One region of the Bacillus sp. XB1 genome, then DNA from elsewhere that is predicted to be linked to it. Evidence: riboswitches for the same ligand, from Rfam matches in the RefSeq annotation. Region 1 holds a riboswitch; each other region holds the start of a gene.
The links. Region 1 has a riboswitch for thiamine pyrophosphate ahead of tenA (thiaminase II). Riboswitches for the same ligand answer to the same signal wherever they lie in the genome.

Region 1 (7,589 bases):
TCATGTCACAAAGCCCAGAGGCTTTTGCTAATTTTGCAATACGAACAGCCTCTTCAGCGTTTTTTGCTCCTGCTGTATTTGGTAATAACGTATATTTTTTCACATCAAGTTTCTCTAATAAATTAGGTTGCTTTGCATCAAAGATATCCATACGACGTACTGCAAACGTTAAAATTTCAGCTTCAGAAACGTCAATTGCCTTTTGCTGTACGTCAAAATCAGGGAATTTACCTGTTCCTAATAAAAGTCTAGAATGAAATGAAAATGGTCCAATGTTTAACATAATCAACCGCCTCCTACGAAAGTTACAATCTCAATTTGGTCTCCATCAAAAACAGATGTATCTGTATGATCATCTTTTTGTAAAATATCTTTATTACGCTCTACTACAACAATTCTGTTATCTAACTCTAAATGTGTAAGTAGCTCAGCTACTGTTTTTACACTCGCTGGCACTTCAATTTGGTTACCATTAATTTTTAAATTCAAACTTCCATCCCCTTTCTAAACGCTTCTAGAAAGCAATGAATCTAGCAAATGATTCTCTTGCTTTCCTTCTATTAAATCGGCCATATATTGACCAGAAATAGGACTTAATAAAATACCGTTTCGATAATGGCCCGTGCAAGCATATAAACCTTTTATTTCTTCATGCTCTCCCATATAAGGAGCTTCATGATTCGATTGTGGTCGTAATCCTGCCCACGTGCTTTCCCATTCTGCTTCTTTTAAAGCTGGCAATATTGTATAAGCACGCTCTAATATAGAAGTTATACTTTCTGGCTGCACAGTTTTATTGAACGTATGTGGCTTCATTGTTGCCCCAATTACGTAACGTCCACCGCGCTTTGGAGTAATGTAAAATCTTTCTTGAAAAATAGGTGCTTTTAAAAGTTGTTTTCTACTTCTTACCGCAACCACTTCTCCCTTAACTGGATATGTACCCCAATCACGGTGAAAATAACCTAGTAACTTCGTGCTCCATGAACCACCTGCAATAACGACTTTCTCACATGTGACAATACCTTCACTTGTAATAACTCCAGTCACTTTATTATTTTCAATACGGATATCAAATACTTCCGCCTGTTCATATATATCAGCACCGGAAATTGCCGCAGAATGTGCGAATGCTTTCGTAAGCTCTGGTGCAATAACATGACCGTCTTTCGGATAATATACTGCTCCTATAATAGATTCGGATAGATATGGCTCTTTTTCCCGCACATGGTCTCCCGTTAGAAAATAAGAATCTTCACCTGTTTTCTGCTGCCAATCCATAATGTGAAGAATTCTTTCCTTCTCATCTGCATTTTGAGCAATACGATAAATTCCTTTTTCTTCATATCCAATATCAATACCCGTCTTTTCACGTAAAACTGCTGTAAGTTGTGGAAATATAGCACGGCTTTCTCTAGCAAGGTCAAATAGCGGGTCATATTCATCCCATTCTGCCTGCACCCCAAGTAAACCAGCGGCTGCTTTCGAGGCTTCAGATGCAATCTGTTGCTTCTCTACAATCGCTACTTTATGTCCTCTTTCTGCTAGAAAATGTGCAACTGAACTACCAATTACACCACCGCCAATTATCGCTACATCATACTTCTTACACATGTTTTTCCGCCCACTTTCTTATTGATTCCTTATAAGATTTCGCTTTGCTATACGGGTTACTACTACTTATAATCCCAGACATAACTGCTATACCACTTACACCGTTAGTAAGAACATCCACTGTGTTTTCTGGGGTAATTCCTCCAATTGCTGTAATCGGTATAGATAAACACCTTGCAATGTCTGAAATTTCTTCAAGCCCTCTCGCTGGCACACCTTTTTTACAATCTGTCGGAAATACATGGCCATAAACGAGTGAATCCGCTCCATTTTTAAAAGCTACTATTGCTTCATCTAGCGAATGCACAGAATAACCGACATGCAAATACGAAAACTTTTCTTTCACTGACTTTACATCTGTACTTCGATATCCTAGTTGAACACGAGGTATATTTAATAAAATTGCAATATCAATTCGATCGTTTATGACAATTTTAGAAGCCGGAAAGCCCTCCATTAATAGACTTTCCACACCTTCATATAATTCCTTCGTACTCTTCTCACGCTCACGAATATGCAAATAATCAATCTCACTCTCAATTTGCATCGCTACATTCACTAACTCTTCGAATGGCATATGGCCATTTGAGATTACGTGGAGCTCATTTTTCATATTCATTCGCCTACTTTAAAATATTTTCGAATAGTTCATCGGCTGGGACGGTTTCTTTCGTCATTCCTTTGTCCTTCAGCCACTTATTTTGTTTCTCCCAAGATTCTTTTGAATCTGATAAAAATGGCTCATCTTTCGTTTCCATCTTCTCTAATAAAATTTTCATACTTTCCTTTTCAACTTCTGGCACAAGTGGGAAGTTTTCTTTTTCTTGATGATTTAATAAAATATTCAATGCTTCATCTGGGTTTTTCTTCATGAAATCATAGCCCTTTTTCGTACCACGTAAGAAAGCTTGCAACGCTTCTTTATCTTTTTTCAACGTTTTATCACCTGTTACAAACACAAGCTCATGGTAGTTTGGTACTCCGTAATCAGCTGGATTAAAGTACGCTGGTTCATGGCCTTCATGACGCATAACAGGTACTTCATGGTTAATGTATGCCCCTGTTACCGCATCTACTTTCTTCGTAATTAATGCTGGTACTAAATCAAAGCCAACATCAACTACTTTCACTGTATCAGGATTACCACCAGCTTCTTTTACCATCGTTTTTAAATACATCTCACTTAAAGGTGTTCCAGAGTATCCTACTGTTTTTCCTTCTAAATCTTTCGGTGATCGAATGCCCGCTGATTTCAGTGATACAACATGATTTAATGGTGAACGTACGACAGCTCCAATTGATTTCACTGGAATTTGCTCATTCGCTCTCGCCATAACAACATCTGGCTGATAATACAAGCCAACTGTCACCTTCCCTGCTGCTGCCAGCGTTAATGGATCAGTCGGATTAGAAGGGAATTTAATATTTACCTTTACACCTTCTTCTTTAAAGTATCCTTTTTCAATTGCTGCATAGATAAAGCTATGTACCGCATTTGGATACCAATCTAACATGACTGTTATTTCTTTCTCTTTTTTACTTTTGTCTGATGCTGAATTACTCGAACATCCTGCAATTATTGCAATTAATAATGTAAACACAAAGATGCGCTTTAAAAATTTCATGAATACTTCCTCCAACTAATGAATTTCTTTTCTAATATGGAAATAATTACGACGAAGAAAATAGCTAATAATGATAACAATACAATAGGTGCAAATACGCCAGCTCCATCTAACTGCGTCATCATTCTCTTACTGAAATATCCAAGCCCAGCTTGTGCACCGAGCCATTCTCCAATTGCTGCTCCGATAACACTAAGCGGAACTGCAATTTTTAAAGCTGAGAAAAAATAAGGAAGAGCAGATGGCAACTTTAATTTGAGAAAAATATCTCTTTTTGTTGCTCCATATGTAACTAAGAGCTCCTCCCATTCTTTTTTCGTACTACGCAGTCCATCATACGTATTGACCGCAATTGGGAAAAACGTAATTAAAACTGTGACAACAACCTTACTCCAAATTGTGTATCCAAACCATAAAACAAATAGCGGAGCAAGCGCAGTAATCGGAATCGTTTGTGAAGCAACTAATAATGGATAAAATGCTCTCTCCATCCATGTACTCGCATTCATTAACATCGCTAGCCCTACACCTAATACGATAGAGATAACAACACCTATTAAAACGACGTATAACGTTGCAGGTAAATGAACTGTAAATAATATGTCTTTTAGTTTCCATATCTTCATTACAATCGCAGAAGGTGACGGTAAAATGTACATCTCATCTACAATTCTTGCTCCTATTTCCCACACAGCTAGTAAAATACTAGAAAGTGTAATAGCAGGAACTAATTCTTTCAATCGGTTCATCACACAAGTACCTGCCTTTGTAACATACTAAGAAGCTCATCTTTCAGCGCTAATACTTCCGGTTTATATAAATCTTTTCGTGTTCTGTTATGATCAAGCGGTACAGTCCGCTCAGTCAAAGTCGTTATCGGCTGCTGTTCCACTACTAAAACTCGGTTTGAAAGAAATAACGCTTCTTCAACATCATGAGTAATGAATAAAATTGTTTTTTCCCACTCTTGCCATTGTTCAAACAACCATTCTTGCAAAGAGGTCTTCGTTAAAGCATCCAACGCACTAAATGGTTCATCTAACAGCAATATTTCCCCGCCTGTTAATAAAGTTCGAATAAAAGATACACGTTGTCTCATACCACCAGATAAATCTTTCGGATATTTTTTCTCATACCCTTGCAAACCAAATTTATGTAACAGTTCCTTTGCCTTTACTTGTGCTTCTTTCTTCTGTACACCTTGGCACTCTAGCGGCAGGGCAGCATTCTCAATAATTGTTCTCCACGGCAAAAGCATATCTTTTTGCGGCATATATCCTACAGGATGGTGCTTTGTTTCTGTCAGTTCTATCTGTCCAGTACTTACCTTTTCTAGACCTGTAATAAGGCGAAATAAAGTACTTTTCCCACATCCACTCGGTCCGATAATACTGACAAACTCTTTCTCATGTATAGAAGCATTTAATTCATGGATGATTGGTTTCTCATCGTAATGAAAAGAAACATTATGAAACTGTAGTATGTTCTTGCTCCTCAAATCCCCACATCTCCTTACGATAGGACATATCCCAGAATAAATATTCAAATCGACTGGAATATAAGAAAATCTCCTCTAATCTTTCTAGTTCTGTCTCAGACTTTCCAACTGCCATTTTATTTAATAAATCTATTAACCAAATACACAGATTACCGTATTCTTCCGAACTATATCCTTGAATCCACTCACCAAAAAACTCATGATCTCTTGCTCCAGGAATATCATTTAAACGCTTTCCAATTTCCCAATAGCTCCACATACATGGAAGAAGCGCTGCTATTAATTCCGCAAGTGTGCCATTTTGAGATACAGACATCATGTAATTTGTATAAGCTAAATTTTTAGCAGATGGTTTCGCAGACTCTATCTCCTCTATAGAAATTCCAAGTCTTTTTGCATATTGTTTATGGATTGTCATTTCGCCATTTAATATTCCATCAATTTGTTCAGCGAACTTTCCCATTACTTGTGGATTCGTTGCTTTTACAACACCAATCGCATATAACTTTGCATAATCTAGCAGATATAAATAATCTTGAATAATATAATACTGGAATTTATCTTTTTCTAACGTGCCATCTCCCATACCCACTACAAACGGATGATTATGACTCATCTCCCAAACCGGTTGCACAGTTTCTAATAATCTATCGCAAAATTTCATTTCTCTATCCCCTTTCAATATATGTATCTAAATAAAAAACCACTTCTATATATAAGAAGTGGTTACAGCAAATAAAGTTATACATTTATTCGATGTTCCACTTCCCTTCGCTAGTATTACCTAGATCAGGTGTTGTAAGGGTTAAGGATTATTCCTCTCTCAGCAAATCAAGCACCCCTAGTGGTTTCAATATGAAATTTTTAAATAAAAAAGCCCCGTTTCTATACGCAAAGAAACGGGGACTCATTGTTAGTGTCCGAATTGCTTCCCTACGCTAGCATAATCTAGATCAGGTAATAAAAAGGATCAAAGGCTTACGGCCTACTCTCAGCTGGCAACACCAGCTCTCCTAGCAAACTATAAAATTATCACTGTCAGTATAACACCCTAATAAGACATCATCAACTTTTTTAATTTTCTTAATTATCAACATAATATCAAAGTTATACAATACATACATTCTATTTTAGAAAATAAAACCCCAATTAATTGCATAAGAAGGAATCATTATCCTCAAAAAATTTATTTTTATATTGATTTCATATTACATTTATGTGAATACACCCACTATATTATATCTTTATACTATAATAAAATTACAACTATACAACTAGAGGAGGTCTCTATTCCATGAATATGAAAGCTACTGCTTTAACAGCAACTACTGTAGCGATTGCTTCTTTACTTCCTTCTATGGGTGAAACAAATGTACAAAAAGCAAACGCTGAACAATTATCTAATATTAAAACTGGGTATGTCAAAGTCGATCAAGTAGCATTACATACAGAAGATAACGTAAAAAGCACATCAATTGATACAATTCGCTTTAATACAAAAGTGAACATCCTTGAAACAACTAATGAGTGGTATAAAGTATCTGTTCATAATAAAGTAGGTTATGTACAAAAAGATACTATTTTACTAAAAAACAAACTTCATTCTAATGATCAATACATCGTTAATGCTAATGCATTAAACGTTCGCTCTGAACCTAATTTAGAATCTTCCATTTTAGATGTATTACCAAATGGCAAGTTTATTACCGTTCAAGAAGATCAAGGCGAATGGTATAAAATATCGCATAATGGCCAAACAGGTTACGTACAAAAAGCATTCATCTCTAATGGTTCACAACCCTTAGTAAAAGGAATCACCGTTCAAAATAATACAAAATATACTGTTGCAACACCTAATCTAAATGTACGTAGCAACGCTAGTACAAGTAGCGCTCTACTCGGTTCATTACAAAACGGTACACAAGTACAAGTAGTAGAAACTGTAGGAACTTGGTATAAAATTCGTTTTGGCACAGGATACGGATATGTAGCAAAACACTATGTAGTACAAAATCAACCACAAGCTAAAACAGATCAACCTTCATCAATTCCAGCTGCTTTCAAATTCCCTGCTCAAGGAAGAATTAGCTCAACCTTTGATATACGCTGGGAACAAATGCATTATGGTATAGATATTGCCGCTCCAGGAAACGTCTCTATCCAAGCTGCTGCTGCAGGTAAAGTTGTGAAATCTTATTATTCAGCTAGCTATGGCAATGTTGTTTTCATTGCGCATCAAATCAATGGGAAATTATATACAACTGTTTATGCTCATATGAAGGATCGCACTGTACAAGCTGGTGATCAAGTACAAACTGGACAATTAATAGGTCATATGGGAAACACAGGTCATTCATACGGGCAACATCTTCATTTTGAATTACATAATGGAGAATGGAATTTTGAAAAAACAAATGCAGTAAATCCACTGCCATATTTAGTTAGGTAAATTGTATGCCACGCAATATACCTCTTATAATTGAATACGTAGCCTTTTTAGGTTTAATCTGCTGTTTAATCATTTACAATACAAACATTGTATTTTTATCTATTATTATTGCTTTTGTTGCATTAGAAATTATGATGGAATCATTTCAAGTGCAACTAAAACAAAAAATTGCCCATATTTATAATGCTATATTTCTTTTGAGTGCTCTCATAACAAATATAATTAGTAATGGCTTTTATTTATCTACTGTATTTCCAGTATTCTTTATGGCTGTTTTATTATTTGTAGCTAGATATATTAATGTCCCTTATAAACAAAAACAAGAACAAGAAGCTTAGAAAGAGGAGACACTGTGTACCAATCTTTCAAAGATACTCCAATAAAATACATATTGAATTTGTAT
Region 2 (7,589 bases), on a different contig from region 1:
CATTTTCAAACAAAATATTCATATATTTTGTTTTTTTTGTTTATGTTGATTAAGGAAGGTGGATATTAATGAAAAAATATTGGCATAAGTTATCGTTCCTTCAAAAGAACGTCTTATTAACCGTATTAGTTATTTTGACACTTGTTGGAAGTATGGGTGCATTAAGTTTTAACATGTTTCAAAATAGTATGATGTCTTTATTTGAAAGGCAGTCTATTGAAACAGGAGAAATAGTATTGAAAAAACTGGATGTAGAATTAGTTAGAGACATGGCGAAAGATCCTACAGCCGAAAAAGTGAAAAAAGAAAAGTTAACAGAGAAATTAGATGAAGTATCAAAAGAATTGAAAAGCGTTGGACAAACGTATGTTACAGGAGCAAAGCCGAATGAAAAGCGAGAATTACAACTCGTTGGTTTGACTACAGAGTTAACAAATGCGTTTCCTATAAAGCCGGGAGATTATTATGAACAACCCGCTCATTGGATGAAGGCATACGATAAAGTGATTGATACGAAAAAGGCTCAAATGACAGAAGTATATGAAGATGAAATAGGTTCGTGGGTGACAATATTAGAACCAATTACAGATGGAGAAAACAATATTGTTGCAATTGTTGCGGCTGACTTAGATGCTTCCATTGTTCCTATTACAAAAGAGAAGTTTATGATACAGGGCTTACTCTTCATCATTATTTCATTAGCAATTGCGACTATTACTCAATTCTTTATCGTGCGTCACTCGCTAGCTCCATTAAAAGATTTACGAGAAGGGTTACGTAAAATTGGTGAAGGTGACTTAAGTATTAAATTAAAAGAAAGACCAGATGATATTGGAATTATTAATGTTTATTTCAATAACACGATTGAAAAATTTAAAGGGATTATAGATAAAGTAAGGCAAACTGCTGAGCAAGTTTCTTCTTCTTCACAAGAATTGTCGGCGAGTACAGAGGAAAACAGCATGGCAGTTCAAGAGATTGCAAGTTCTATTGAAGGTTTAAGAGTAGGGGCACAGTCTCAAAAAACTTCAGTACAACAATGTTTAGGAATTGTACATGGAATGGAAGATAAGGTAGAAGAAATAACTGGGGCTGCAAAACAAGTTGCGGTTGCTTCTGAAGGTATGGAACAACATTCAATTGAAGGTAATGAAGTGATTGGACAAATTATTAATCAAATGAGTTTAATCCAAAATGCAGTACAAGATTTATCTTCCATCATTTATTCGTTAGAAACAAGGTCAAAAGAAATTAGTGATATCGTAACTGTAATTACAGGTATTTCAAATCAAACAAATTTATTAGCTTTAAATGCTTCTATTGAGGCTTCACGTGCTGGAGCAGCTGGAAGAGGGTTTGCAGTTGTTGCTGATGAAGTACGAAAATTAGCAGAACAAACGGAAGCGTCTGCAAAAGATATAGCGAAATTAATTGGTGAAACACAAGCTGAGACAGAAGATGCTGTAGTTTCCATGCAAAAAGGTTCAAAAGAAGTAGAAACTGGAATTTCGCTTGTTCAAAGTAGTGGAGATTTCTTTGAAAAAATCTCAAAATCAGCGCAATCTGTTACAGATCAAGTAAAAGCTGTTTCCGGTAATTCGAGTGACATTTTACAAAATAGTCAGAATATTGTTCAAGTCGTAAATGAATTATCACATATTGCAAATACTTATGCCAACAGCAGTAGTAATGTTGAAGAAAGCATGAAAGAGCAAGAAATATCAGTACAAGATATTGCAGAATTAGCGACTTCTTTAAGTTGGCTTTCTCAGGAATTACAAGAGCTTATTGGTGAGTTTAAAAGCGAATAAGGAGAAAGTTCAATTCTAATCAAGGGGGTATCTCCGCTACTGATTATGAATTGAACGAATCTGCCCTTTAATAAGGGATGAAAAAGGTGTGAATTTTCACACCTTTATTATATTTAAGAGAGGAATTTACATAAATATGAAATTAGCAATTTCTTATAATGAGATGGTAAAAGAATTTTTAGGAAAAGTAGAAGGAAGTATTAAAATACCTAAAGATGTGCAAGGAACAGAACTTAGGATAAAAAGGAAAACGGAACTGTTTTCAAATTTGACTCACATTGTAGATTTAATAGGAGCGACTGCAACGTGGTTATATCATATTTCTAAAGAAAAACATATTGTCGTGCTTTATCATGTAAGAGGAAATTTATTTCCAATTACTATTGAAGTTTCTAATTTTCTCTCCTATGAAAGTTTAAATTTACAAATTGAAGAGCAACTGGAGCAAATTAAAGAAATGAATGAGGAAGAAATAGAAGAGTTTCAAAACGGTAATACATTATATGAAATGTCACCTATTATTATTGGTGAAACATATTATGAGCTACAAGACACGAATACATTACAATTTGTATTTAGTAAAAATATGCAAAGTGTAGAAATAATATTTAATAGTGTTAATTGGAAAGAGACAACGATTACTCGTTATGCACAACAAATACAAGGTGTTTTAGTTGATATATCACAAAATGCTAATAAGTATATAAAACATTTTAATATTATTACAGAGGCCGAGATGGCACTTTATAGTCAAGTGAATGATACGACAGCAGTATATCCTGAGAAAAGTATCGTCGATATGTTCTATAATACTGTTACTCAATTTCCAAATCGTATAGCTTTATCTTCAAGGGAAGGTACTTTAACTTATGAGGAGCTAAATAAAAAAAGTAATCAAATAGCTCATATGTTAATTAAAAACGGCATCCAATTAGGAGACTATGTTGGAATATTTATGAAACGTAGCATAGATACAGTAGTAAGTATGGTAGCTATATTAAAAGCTGGTGCAGCGTATGTTCCGATTGATCCAGATTATCCGGAAAGTAGAATACAGTACATTATTCAAGATAGCCAAGCGAAAGTTATATTGATGAAAGAGACGCCTATAACATGTGATGGGGTTCAAACAGTTTCATTGTATGATAGTGAAACTTATGAAGATATAGATGTAAAGTTGTCTATTCATTGTGATGATGTAGCTTATATGATTTATACATCGGGTTCAACAGGGAATCCAAAGGGAACGATGTTAGCACATAGAGGCGTTGTTAATCTGTACACTTGGATGAAAAAGCAATATGAATTGACAGAAGAGGATGTATTTGCTCAATTTCCTTCCTTTAGTTTCGATGCTTCTGTATGGGAGTCATTTGCTTCTTTATTCTGCGGAGGAAACTTGTATGTACTATTAGAGGAAGAGCGATTGTCTGTAGAGGCATTTGCAAATGCAATCTATAAAGTGAAAGCAACTTCAATCTTGGCATTAGCAACAATTTTTGTTCGACAAGTAGCAACTTATTTAGCAGAAGAAGATATATATAAGCTAGCTTCCCTAAAAAGAATTGCGATTGGCGGTGAAATGTTGCCTGTAGAGGTTATTAAATTGTGGAGAGAAAGAATAGGTACAAATGTTGAAATTTATAATGTATACGGACCGACAGAATGTACTGTAGTGACGACAACCTATAAAATACCTAGTCAGTTAAATGGGGATGTTGCGAGTATTCCCATTGGTAAACCATGTGCTAATTATCAAGTTATGATTTTGGATGAGAATATGAATCTTTGTCCAATTGGTGTACCTGGTGAATTATATATAGATTCAGTAGGCTTAGCAAAAGGGTATTTTAATAAGCCTAATAAAACAATTGAAGCTTTTATTCCGAACCCTTTTAATCCTATAGTTAATATATACAAAACAGGTGATATCGTTAAGTTGCTAGAGGATGGAAATATAGAGTTTTTACATCGGAAAGATGATCAAGTAAAAATTAGAGGACATCGTATTGAACTAGGAGAAATCCAAAGTAAAATTTCTCAAAATCATAATATAAAAGAAAATGCTGTTTTTGCTAAGAAGAGTAAGGAAGGTAGCCAATATTTAATCGCGTTCTATACAACTTTAAATAAAAAAGAAATACCAGAATTAGTTTATCAGTTACAAGAGCAATTACCAGATTATATGGTGCCATCTAAACTAATTTATATTAATGAATTACCACTTACACCTAATAAAAAGATTGATGTTAAGAAGTTAGCTCAGTTAGAAGAAAAGTATGAACCGGTTCGGCTACAAGAATATGTTGCACCTTCTAATAAAGCAGAAAAACAAATCGCGAACGCCTGGGCGGAAGTATTAGGAATTTCAAAAGTTGGAGTGCATGATGATTTCTTTACAATTGGTGGACATTCATTAAAAGTATTACGAGTCTTAACATTGTTAAAAGAAGATTTCTCACATTTAACAATTCAAGATTTCTTTAAAGAAAGAACGATATATGGATTAGCTCGAATTGAGCGAGAAGTAAAAGTAGAGAAAGAAGAAGTATTTCGTGAATATAAAGTGATTCACGAACCAGATACTATCACGTATGCAAACGTTTTGGAAGAAACCCAGATTTCAAATGTCTTTTTAACAGGAGCTACTGGTTATTTAGGATCACACATATTATATGAATTGTTGAGAGATACATCTGCTACTATTTATTGTTTAGTAAGACCAACCAAAGATGTGCAGCAAAGAATTATAGATACATTAACAGGCTACTTTAATGATATATGTGAAGAATGGTTACAGCGTATACAGGCCGTAGCTGGTGATCTGGGAGAAGAGTATCTTGGGATGAGCGAAGAAGAATTTATGTTCATCAGTTCTAAGATGGATACGATAATTCATTGCGGTGCAGATGTAAGACATTTTGGAGATGTAAAACAATTTGAAAATATAAATGTCCAAGGAACTAGCCGTATGCTAGCATTAGCGGAGAAAGGTGCTACATTCCATTTTATTTCTACAATTGGTATCCCGTTAGAATTAGCGGTAGATCAATGGGATACATACATGAAAACTGGTGATTTTAATTACAGTGTAGACTTAGAGAATGTATATTCAAATAGTAAACTACAAGCGGAAAACATTGTTCGTGAAGCAATGAAAAATGGTTTGCGCGGAAATATTTATCGTGCAGGTAATTTAGCATGTCATTCAGAAACAGGTTCGTTCCAACAAAATATTGAAGGAAACGCATTTTATCGTCTTATTAAAACAATGCTATTAATTGGGAAAGCACCAAATGTGAAGTGGAAAGTTGATTTCACACCAATTGATTTTGCTAGTAAATCAATTGTATCGTATTTACAAGATGCGCAAATTGTAGGAGAGACGTTACATATTTGTCATCCACATCAAATTGAGTTTGAACAATTTATACAGCTAATTGGAGAGTGTGGATACAATCTTGAAATGGTTCCACTTTCAGAATATGTAAATACCGGACTTGCATTAGCGAAGGGAAATGAAGTAATAGCAGAGTTAATTGCTTCTCAAGTTGCAGGAGATGGAGCACAGCAATCTGAAATTGTAATGGGTACACGTAGAACGAATGAATGGATTAAGAAAAAAGAATTGATAGTACCAGCAATTAATAAAGAATTTATACAGCAGTTATTAGCTCATGGTGAAAAAGTTGGTTATTTTCCAAAAATAATGAAATGATTATGCATGCTTTTGTTTGTTCAATAAAATAAATCATGCTACAATGAAAACGAATTAAGGACCGGGGAGCCAATTGGCTGAGAGGATGTAAGTAAACATCGACCCTCAACCTGATCTGGATAATGCCAGCGTAGGGAGTTACTTAAAGTGATGTAGCATATGTTATTCTGTAATAACTTGCATACAAGGCTTTCCTACGCAGTAGGAAAGCCTTTTCTTATTTTTGAAATTTAATTTTATAAGGGGGATTTTATTATGTCACAACAAGTTACAATGTCATTTTCAGTAGTACCACAAGCGAAAACGAAAGATGTATATTCTGTTGTCGATAAAGCAATTGAAGTTGTGCAACAATCGGGAGTTCGTTATGAAGTAGGGGCAATGGAAACAACTTTGGAAGGAGAATTAGATGTACTTCTTGATGTCGTTAAACGTGCGCAACAAGCTTGCGTCGATGCTGGAGCAGAAGAAGTGATTACTTCTATTAAAATCCATTATCGTCCAAGCACTGGTGTAACGATAGATGAAAAGGTTTGGAAGTACCGTGATGAATATGCAAAACCAGAAGCAATCTAAACTTATTACAACTATTTGGCTTATCCTTCTCATTGCGATATGGGAAGGATCTGTTTCATTATTTAAAATCGAACCGTGGATTTTACCAAAGCCTTCTGCCATTGTTCAAGAATTAATTGGGATGAAAGATTTACTATTACCAAATACGATGCAAACACTGCAGGAAGTTATAATTGGACTATTCTTTGCAATTTTATTGGGGACGAGCATCGCAATTATTATGGATGTTATACCGTTATTTCGTATTTTAATAAATCCATTGCTCGTTATTTCGCAAACAATTCCAATTGTTGTACTTGCACCGCTATTTATTATTTGGTTTGGATATGGGATGTTGCCGAAAGTAATGGTCGTAATACTCGTTTGTTTCTTCCCAATTGCGCTTAGTATTTTAGAAGGTTTTCAAACAGTAGATAAAAATATGCTGAAACTGTTACAAACAATGAAGGCGACGAAATGGCAAGTTTACCAGAAGGTAAAATTTCCAGCAGTGCTCCCATACTTTTTCTCAGGTTTAAAAATTGCAGTTACATATAGCGTAATGGGGGCAATTATCGGAGAATGGCTCGGTGCAAGTGAAGGATTAGGCGTTATGCTTACGAGGGCTACAAAATCCTTTTTGACTGCCCGAGTATTTGGTGTTGCAGCAATCATCGTTATGGTGACATTATGCCTGTATTTTATCGTAGAGTTTATGGCAAGAATAACAGCACCATGGATATATAGAAAGGACGGCAGAAAATGAAAAAAGGTTTGAAAGTTATGTTAGCTGCCTTAGTAGCGGTAGGTGTGGCTGGATGTAATCCGGCGAAGAAAGAAGAAAGTGCAAGTAAAGATCAAAAAGTAAAAGTAGTATTAGATTGGTTTCCAAATACGAATCATACTGGCTTGTATGTAGCGAAAACGAAAGATTATTACAAAAAGCAAGGATTAGATGTAGAAATTATTCAACCAGGTGACAATGTAACAGCAGAGCAAATGATAGCATCAGGAAAAGCAGACTTCGCAATAAGTGCACAAGAAAATGTAACGTTAGCTCGTGTAGAAGGAATTCCTGTTGTATCTGTAGGAGCGATTATTCAGCATAACACTTCAGCGTTTGCATCGCTTAAGAAAGACAATATGACGTCACCGAAAGATTTTGAAGGTAAACGTTACGGCGGCTGGGGAGGACCAGCAGAAGAAGCGACATTAAAGACGATTATGGATAAACATCAAGCTGATTTTAATAAAGTTGAAAAAATCATCTTAGGACAAACAGATTTCTTTAAATCAATTGGCCGTGATGCAGATTTCGAATGGATTTATTACGGTTGGGATGGTATTGAAGCGAAGCGTCAAGGAAAAGAGTTAAATACGATTATGGTGAAGGACTTAGATCCAGCGCTTGATTTCTATAGTCCTGTTATTATTACGAGTGAAAAACATACGAAGCAAGATAAAGACTTTGTGAAAAAGTTTATGAGTGCAACGACAGAAGGTTA
Region 3 (7,589 bases), 1.8 Mb from region 1:
GAAGCCACCACAACGGAAGCCGCCACAACGACCTCCACCACAACCGCCACAACGACCACAACCGCCACAGCGACGAGCAGCATCTTCAATATAGTAATATGGATATTGGTTTTGCTGGTCCCAATAGACAATATTTCCAGACCGGTAATCATTAAGGCTTAACGCTTGTAGTTCTTGTTGAAACTGATTCATTTTCATAACCTCCGTTTATAAAATACAACCTCATCGATACTTCCCTATATTCCTGTTCGTTACATCTAAGTAGAAATAGCGCTATAAACTAAGTTCAATACGTACACCAACAAAGTATGACTTATCACTAGATGATGCACCTTGTTCATATACCTATTTTTACTATGGGCTCATTTTTATAAAGTGAAAATTTAATCAGTGGGGTTTTGTTCATCCCCTACCTAACTTCTTTGCTTCCGCTGAATTTTGAGGTGGGGGGCTTACTGTCCGGCAAATAGCGAGATAAATAAAAATTAAAAAATATGAATTCTAGCGTCATATCTTCATACTTACTAAGTTCAATTAATTTCTCAATAATTATGATCCATATCCTATATATTTCCGTCTGCTGCTTAGATTTTTCTGTACTGTAAGTGGCTTTCGCTATAACACCTCCAAGTGACCAGTTTTTATGACGGTTAAGAAATTCCAACAAAAAAAGCCCTAATTAGGGCTTTTCATTCTATTTCTCCAGCAAAGCTCTCTATGAAATTGTTAATTAAAAAAGACACACTTAGATTGATGCGTCTTTTTGTGATGCCTCTTTTGTGAAATCATATAAAGCAATTGCGCCTAAAAGAACAAGTATACCTTGAGGAACATCTAGCAAAATAGTTTTCCAAATTTCTGGAATTACCCATTTAATATCTGCTGCTGTTTCAAGATATGTTTGGAAATAGCTGATTGTAAAATTAATTATCCCTAAAAATACAAACAACGATAAACCAAATCGAATTAATTTCTTATTTGTAAACATATAACACCTCTCAAAATTCATTGGATATTCCTGCTTTTGCTTCTTTATATTTACATATCTCTATATCTAATTTTAACACATAAAGAACTCAAAAAAATACGATATGCATATTTGCATATCGTATTAACAACACTCCATGATAATTTAGAAATTCCTGCAAAGAAAAAACAACTCCGTTACAGCTAACAGCTCGGGTTTCTTTTCTTATTTAACTTCATACCACCAACATTTACGTTCTTTGATTGTAAAATAAATGTGACAGAAGTTTATCCAGTTAATGCGTAGACAAGTAAATGAGCTAAATTATCGATATTCTATTTCGCCATATCAGTAGCACTAATGACTTTACGCAAATTTGACAAGAAAAAATATATAGCTAGGTATGATCCATACCTAGCTATAACATTACTTCTATTCTTTATCCAATTACGTCTTTTACGTCTGTATCCACTGGCCACTTTTCTAATGTATAAGCCATTTCCCAAAATGAATATTCATATTGACTGCTAATAATAAAATGCTGTTTCATACGCTTGCGGTCTGTCTCTGTTACTTTTTCAGCGATAGTATCTAAACGTGTAATTTGCTCTTCAACTAGCGTACGGAACCAATCAGATCCATAAGCAGAAATCCATTCGTTATAAATTTGCTCTTCCGGCTGGCACTCTTTTAAGCGTTCGCCAATTTCATAATACAACCAATAGCAAGGTAAGATTGCTGCAATAATATCTCCTAAATGTCCTTCATACGCAGCACGATACATATGTGAAGTATACGCATATGCAGTTGGCGCAGGAATAAAATTATCTTTTTCTTCTTTTGTTATCCCTAGCTTTTTAGCAAAATTCTCATGTAATGATAATTCCGCCTCATATGTATTTTGGGCATGGTGTGCCATACGAGCTGTCGTTTCTAATTCAAGAGCTTTTGCAGCTCCTAATGTTTGTACTCTAGCAAAATGACTCAAATAATATGAATCTTGAAGAACATAATAGCGAAAACTAGCTAAATCTAACGTTCCTTCACCAAGTTTTTTTACAAAAGGATGGTTAAAACTCGCTTTCCAAATTGAATCTACTTCTTTACGTAACGATTGTGAAAAAGTCATTTAAATCCCTCCAATAATATATAAAATATAGATATTTATCCACAGCTATTAACGCTTTAAAATAAAAAAACTTTCTTTACAGGCGTAAAGAAAGTGAAATTGACAGTATTTATTTACTCATTAAATAGCAACGTCTTTCCCACTTCCCTACGCTGGCATTAACCAGATCAGGTACTAAGAGTCTCAAAATCACATTTGATCTCAGCCTATAAAAGGCCCCCCTAGTGGATAAATATTTTGTTTTTATAATGTATTCATCATAGCATACTTCGTGAAACTGTCAAAAAAATTAGTTATATAATTCCCTTAAAACCCCTCTTCTTTTCTAACTTTTAATGATGTTTCAATAATCATATCTAATAGTTTGCTATAACTAATTCCCGCTGCTTCTGCACTTTTTGGCAATAAACTTGATTGTGTCATCCCTGGTAATGTATTAATTTCCATTACATATGGAACTCCGTCCTTCACCATCATATCAACTCTTGCATAAACACTACATTTTAATGCTTTATAACAAGCGAGTGACGCTTTATTTACACGTTCATTAATTTCTGCTGGAAGTTCAATAACTTCCTCAACTGTACTAGTATCATCATATTTTGCATTGTAGTCAAAGAACTCGGCTGCATGTCGAATTGAAACTATAGGTAACTGTTTTCCATCCAGAATGGAACATGTAATTTCATCACCTTTTATATACTTCTCAATTACTACTTCAGAATCCCATTCGAATACAGTTTCTAGCATTGAGATCAATTCATTTTTATTATAAACGATTTTCACTCCGACACTCGATCCGCCAGAGTTTGGTTTTACTACTAATGGAAATCCTAACTTATCTAACTCATCAAGATTTAGATCCTCCATTTTTGTAAGTTCAATCCAATCTGGTGTTTCTACACCTTCATAACGTAAAATCTTTTTCGAAATATTTTTATCCATACATATACTGCTAGATAACATATTACTTCCGCTATAAGGAATCCCTAAACTCTCCAGTGTTCCTTGAACTGTCCCATCTTCTCCGTATTTTCCGTGTAACGCGAGCAACGCAAAGTCAATGTCTTTCGCTTTTTCAATTAAATCCACTTTTTCATTTAATGTAATTGGAACTATTTCATACTTATTTTTATCTAAATGAGCAATCATTTCATTCCCCGTCATAATTGAAACTTGTTTTTCAGACGATACCCCGCCCATAATAACACCGATTTTCATTTTCTCAACTCCAAATTTCATTTTTTAATGTATCACCAATTATTTTAATTCCCCGAACTATTTCTTCTTCTTTCAAGCGCGAAAACCCTAATCGGAAAGTGTTCGCTCCTTCTCCATCAGAGTAAAAAACATCTCCAGGTGAAAACGTAACGCCTTTCTCATAACACTTTTGTAAAAGTGTGCGGGCATTCATATGCTCTTCTAGTTCTATAAATAAATGAAGTCCACCATCTCCAGTCATTCTTTTGAAATGAATGTACTGGTTACATGCCCCGACAGCTAACTCATATTTTTTCTTATAAACAGATCTTGCCTTTTTTAAATATTTCTCAAAATATCCCTCATGTAAATATTGAAACAGAACAGCTTGATCTAGCGTAGATGTGTGAATCGTTCTTGCTCTTTTTACGCTTTCTAAATAATGAATCAGCTCTTTATCTGCAATAATCCAGCCTACACGTAAACCAGGGAAAAGTACCTTTGAAAAGCTACTAATATAAATCACATTATTGCCAGCTCCAGCAAAAGTTAATAATGGAGCTAAATGTGAACCTGAATAACGTAATTCTTCATTAAATCCGTCCTCTATAATAGGAACGTTGTATTTTGAGAATAACCTCATCAATTCCGTTCTTTTCTCTGAACTCGTAACAATACCGGTTGGATTATGATAAGAAGGAATTAAATAAGCAAAATCAAAATCTTTTTCACGCAAACTTTTTTCAACTTCATTCGTATCAATACCATCCTCATGCATATCAATCCCATGAACTTCAAGTCCATGTAAACGGAAAAGCTTAAGTGCAGCGTGGTGAGTTGGATTCTCACAAATGACACGACCGGATTTTTTTGATAAAGAAGAGAGTACAATATCCAATCCTTCTGTAAATCCATTTGTAATTAGAATATCTTTATTCGAAATGTCTACACCTTTCATTTCCATGTAATGAAGTAAATAATTCATTAACGGTCTATATCCCTTTGCATATCCGTAGTTCAATACGATGTCTCCTTCAATGGACATACGAGTAAGAAAAGCTCTTTTGAAATTTTCAACATCAAATAGCTTCTCATCTGGGGCTATACTATTAAAGACAATCATTCCCTTTTCCCAACGAACACCATGTTTCATTAAATCTAATTCATCCGCTAATGCGGTCACTGTATTAAGTTTATTTTTCCAATTTATTTCAACAGACGAAGTGTTAGATATATCCACCTTCGCAACAAAGTTCCCTTTTCCTTTAACTGCATAAATGAGTCCTTCTTGCTCTAAATCTGCATAAGCAGCGAGTACAGTGTTTCTACTCACACTTAGTAATTCACTTAGTTCCCTTGTTGATGGGATTTTTTGATCCCCGAGCAAATGCCCTTTCATAATCATCTTCTTCAAATAATCTTTCAATTGAATATAAACGGGACGATCTTTAACAACTTTAAAATCCTTAAACAATTCCTTACCCCCTGCAATCATTTTTGCATATTTATTTCATTCTCAAAAGGTCCACGACATATGTATTTTTTATAAAGGGCGGTACGGTCTTACAAATCTTTTCGATATAAGTTAATTACATCTTTTAAAGCTGCAGCTGCAGCGCCTCGTGGATTAGAAGCCCCACCAATTGTAGTAACTTGTCCCATCGTATCTGTAAAGAACGTAATTCCTTTTTCGGTCCCATTTACTTTTGCTAACGGATGATCTTTCTCTATTTCGCACGGTTCAACATTTAAATTGACATTGCCACCCTCATCCTTATATGTTGATGCTATTAATTTAATAATTTTATGTTGTTCCTTAGCATTTCTAATTTGCTGTTTTGTAACGTGCTCGATTCCTTTTATATGTATATCAGTAAGTGTTTTCTCTGTTTCCATTAAGCTGTTTGTCAAAAGTAACAATTTACACGCACTATCTGAACCACTTATATCTAATATAGGGTTTGTCTCAGCAATTCCTTTATCTTGTCCTTCTTTCAATGCTTCTTCAAATGTCATATCTTCCTCATACATTTTCGTAAGAATGTAATTAGTTGTTCCATTTAATATTCCTTCTATTTTTTCAATACTGCAACCGGCTAAACTAAATTGTCCGATATCTAGGGTCGGTAATGCAGCGGCTGTTGCACCGCTATATCGAATTCGTACATGGGCGCCTCTTGCTGCTTCATTTATTTCTCTCCAGTTTGTAACGAGCGCCCCTTTAGAAATTGCTACTATATCCATCTGTTTCTCAATCGCTTGTTTCATATATTGTTTCCCTGGATTTCCATCTTTAAGATTTGTAACTGTTGATTCTACCAATACAGTACCACTTATGCTAGTTGTTGCACGTTCCTTCGGATGATACTCTAAATATTTTTCAATTGCAGCGGTACCGCCACCATACATCAATAAATGATGAAGTGATAAGCCGTCTTCATTATGTATTGCAATATTTCTCCCTAATACGCCACTTACAACTAATTGAATCCCATATGTTTCATATATATATGAATATTTTTCATTTAATAATTTTATAAACTCTCTGCCTACTGTTCCGTATCCTGATAATACAACTTGAATTTTCATAATATCCCCCCATATTTTTCTACCAAATCCCTCTTTCAATATAATATAAAGCGCTCTCGAATTCCATCGAGAGCGCTTTATTATTACCTATTTCGGTAAACGTGATAGCTTTTCAGCAATTGTTCTATAAAACTCTTGAATGCTAGAAAAACCTAATGAGTCTGAAACACTTAATCCTACCATATCGAGATGATCCCAATTCGCTTTCGTTTCGATATGATTCCATTTTCCAATCTGTAATGACCCATTATTATTTACAGCAACATTAGAAGATGGTGCAATCATAGAATTCGTATTTACTACACCATCATTTTGCCACCAAGAAGTATCAACTAACGGACGGTTTTCTTCATATCTCGCATAAGAACCTAAGAAAAATGCATTCCCCATCAACACTTTATTCATCGTAATATGCGGTAAATGTAAACCTGTTATAGGTGCTGCTTGTGATGCATGTCCACTATAGGATAAATAATACACATCTGGTTGCGTCTTTACCCAATTATTTAACTCCTTTGCACCATCTGTACTTAAATCCCATTGACTTATATCTTTTGTATTTTTCCAAAGTGAACTATTTAGAATACGATTACTATATTGGAAAAAGGACTCTCCAGCATTTTTCTTTATACCCCATTGATCCAATTTAAAATCATATAATGATAAATTATTGTTTCCTCCAAAGCTTGCAGCTGTAATGAGTAAATCTTTAACGAACGGCAGTAGAAGACTACCATCCGCAAGTGTTGTACCGTTGTGAGGGGTTGCTAATGTTGTAACACTATGAACATATGATTTTCCGCCTTCAAATAGTGGTGATATTTTGATGTCTGGGTGATTTTTCACATAATTCTTTTCTTCAAAACTACCTTCTTTTAATAGCTGTACTAATGTTCTAATCGTTTGTCCACCCATGCTATGTCCAACTAAATGAACTTTATTTGTTTCACTCCAATTCGGCGCAAAACCACTATAAGTTCTGCCAAAACGATTATGTCCATGTTTCTCAGCATGTACGGCACCATAGTCTACTGTCCCACCGCTAATTTGTGCATACAATTCACATGCACGATCCCAGTTACTAGAAACAGGTCCAACAGCTGCGGTATGTACCGTATAACCATTGCGTTTCAAATCTTCCTGTATATCATGAACACCACCCCAATATTTTACGCCAAGCATTTCTTCTCTACCCCATCCAGCAAATCCATTCACCAATATGATTGGATAATTATTTTGTTGCCTCTCTTCAGCGTATGATATTTTCGCTGCGAATGAACATACGGTCACTAATGCGAAAAAACATATTTTTAAAAATAACTTCCCCATACTTTCTCCCCCTAATAAAACGTTTACATTTTTCTTTTTTAAAAAATTAACAGAATACTTTAACAACTTAAACATAATGTAAAGTATTTTATATACGTTGTATATATAGAAAACATATACAAATGTTGATAAATATTAATTCAAGTAAATATTTACTTTTTACAATACAACTTGTAAATCTGTTTATTTGAATTTATAATTAGATATAGTTGCCTCATGTTAAAAAGATTTAAAAACCATAAGAAAACTAATCTCATTGCTTGAAAAGGAGGAAAAAGCATGCAAATCGGATCAAATATTCATACATTATCTCAACCTACTAAAATAACTCCATCTACTCTTGAGCATAATACTATCTCTTCTACTAAACTTGAA

Region 2: linked by a shared signal. The riboswitch ahead of ACK1U5_RS24680 (MTH1187 family thiamine-binding protein) and the one ahead of tenA (thiaminase II) in region 1 are both predicted to bind thiamine pyrophosphate.
Region 3: linked by a shared signal. The riboswitch ahead of tenA (thiaminase II) and the one ahead of tenA (thiaminase II) in region 1 are both predicted to bind thiamine pyrophosphate.

Annotation. Positions count from the first base shown of each region.
Region 1 covers NZ_JBNRIL010000001.1:2,905,785-2,913,373, forward strand. The annotation lists gene thiG (thiazole synthase) at 1-283, opposite strand, end outside; gene thiS (sulfur carrier protein ThiS) at 286-489, opposite strand; gene thiO (glycine oxidase ThiO) at 505-1,614, opposite strand; gene tenI (thiazole tautomerase TenI) at 1,607-2,227, opposite strand; gene ACK1U5_RS14965 (ABC transporter substrate-binding protein) at 2,238-3,239, opposite strand; gene ACK1U5_RS14970 (ABC transporter permease) at 3,236-3,988, opposite strand; gene ACK1U5_RS14975 (ABC transporter ATP-binding protein) at 3,988-4,737, opposite strand; gene tenA (thiaminase II) at 4,706-5,401, opposite strand; TPP riboswitch at 5,487-5,590, opposite strand; TPP riboswitch at 5,651-5,762, opposite strand; gene ACK1U5_RS14985 (SH3 domain-containing protein) at 6,032-7,186, shown strand; gene ACK1U5_RS14990 (hypothetical protein) at 7,192-7,524, shown strand.
Region 2 covers NZ_JBNRIL010000005.1:114,520-122,108, forward strand. The annotation lists gene ACK1U5_RS24670 (methyl-accepting chemotaxis protein) at 69-1,811, shown strand; gene ACK1U5_RS24675 (non-ribosomal peptide synthetase family protein) at 1,948-5,529, shown strand; TPP riboswitch at 5,582-5,683, shown strand; gene ACK1U5_RS24680 (MTH1187 family thiamine-binding protein) at 5,785-6,105, shown strand; gene ACK1U5_RS24685 (ABC transporter permease) at 6,077-6,850, shown strand; gene ACK1U5_RS24690 (ABC transporter substrate-binding protein) at 6,847-7,589, shown strand, end outside.
Region 3 covers NZ_JBNRIL010000001.1:1,131,397-1,138,985, forward strand. The annotation lists gene ACK1U5_RS05745 (heterocycloanthracin/sonorensin family bacteriocin) at 1-192, opposite strand, end outside; gene ACK1U5_RS05750 (DUF3937 domain-containing protein) at 746-1,009, opposite strand; gene tenA (thiaminase II) at 1,407-2,096, opposite strand; TPP riboswitch at 2,224-2,329, opposite strand; gene ACK1U5_RS05760 (D-alanine--D-alanine ligase) at 2,403-3,317, opposite strand; gene pdxR (MocR-like pyridoxine biosynthesis transcription factor PdxR) at 3,322-4,770, opposite strand; gene ACK1U5_RS05770 (homoserine dehydrogenase) at 4,860-5,885, opposite strand; gene ACK1U5_RS05775 (esterase/lipase family protein) at 5,973-7,214, opposite strand; gene ACK1U5_RS05780 (DUF3914 domain-containing protein) at 7,494-7,589, shown strand, end outside.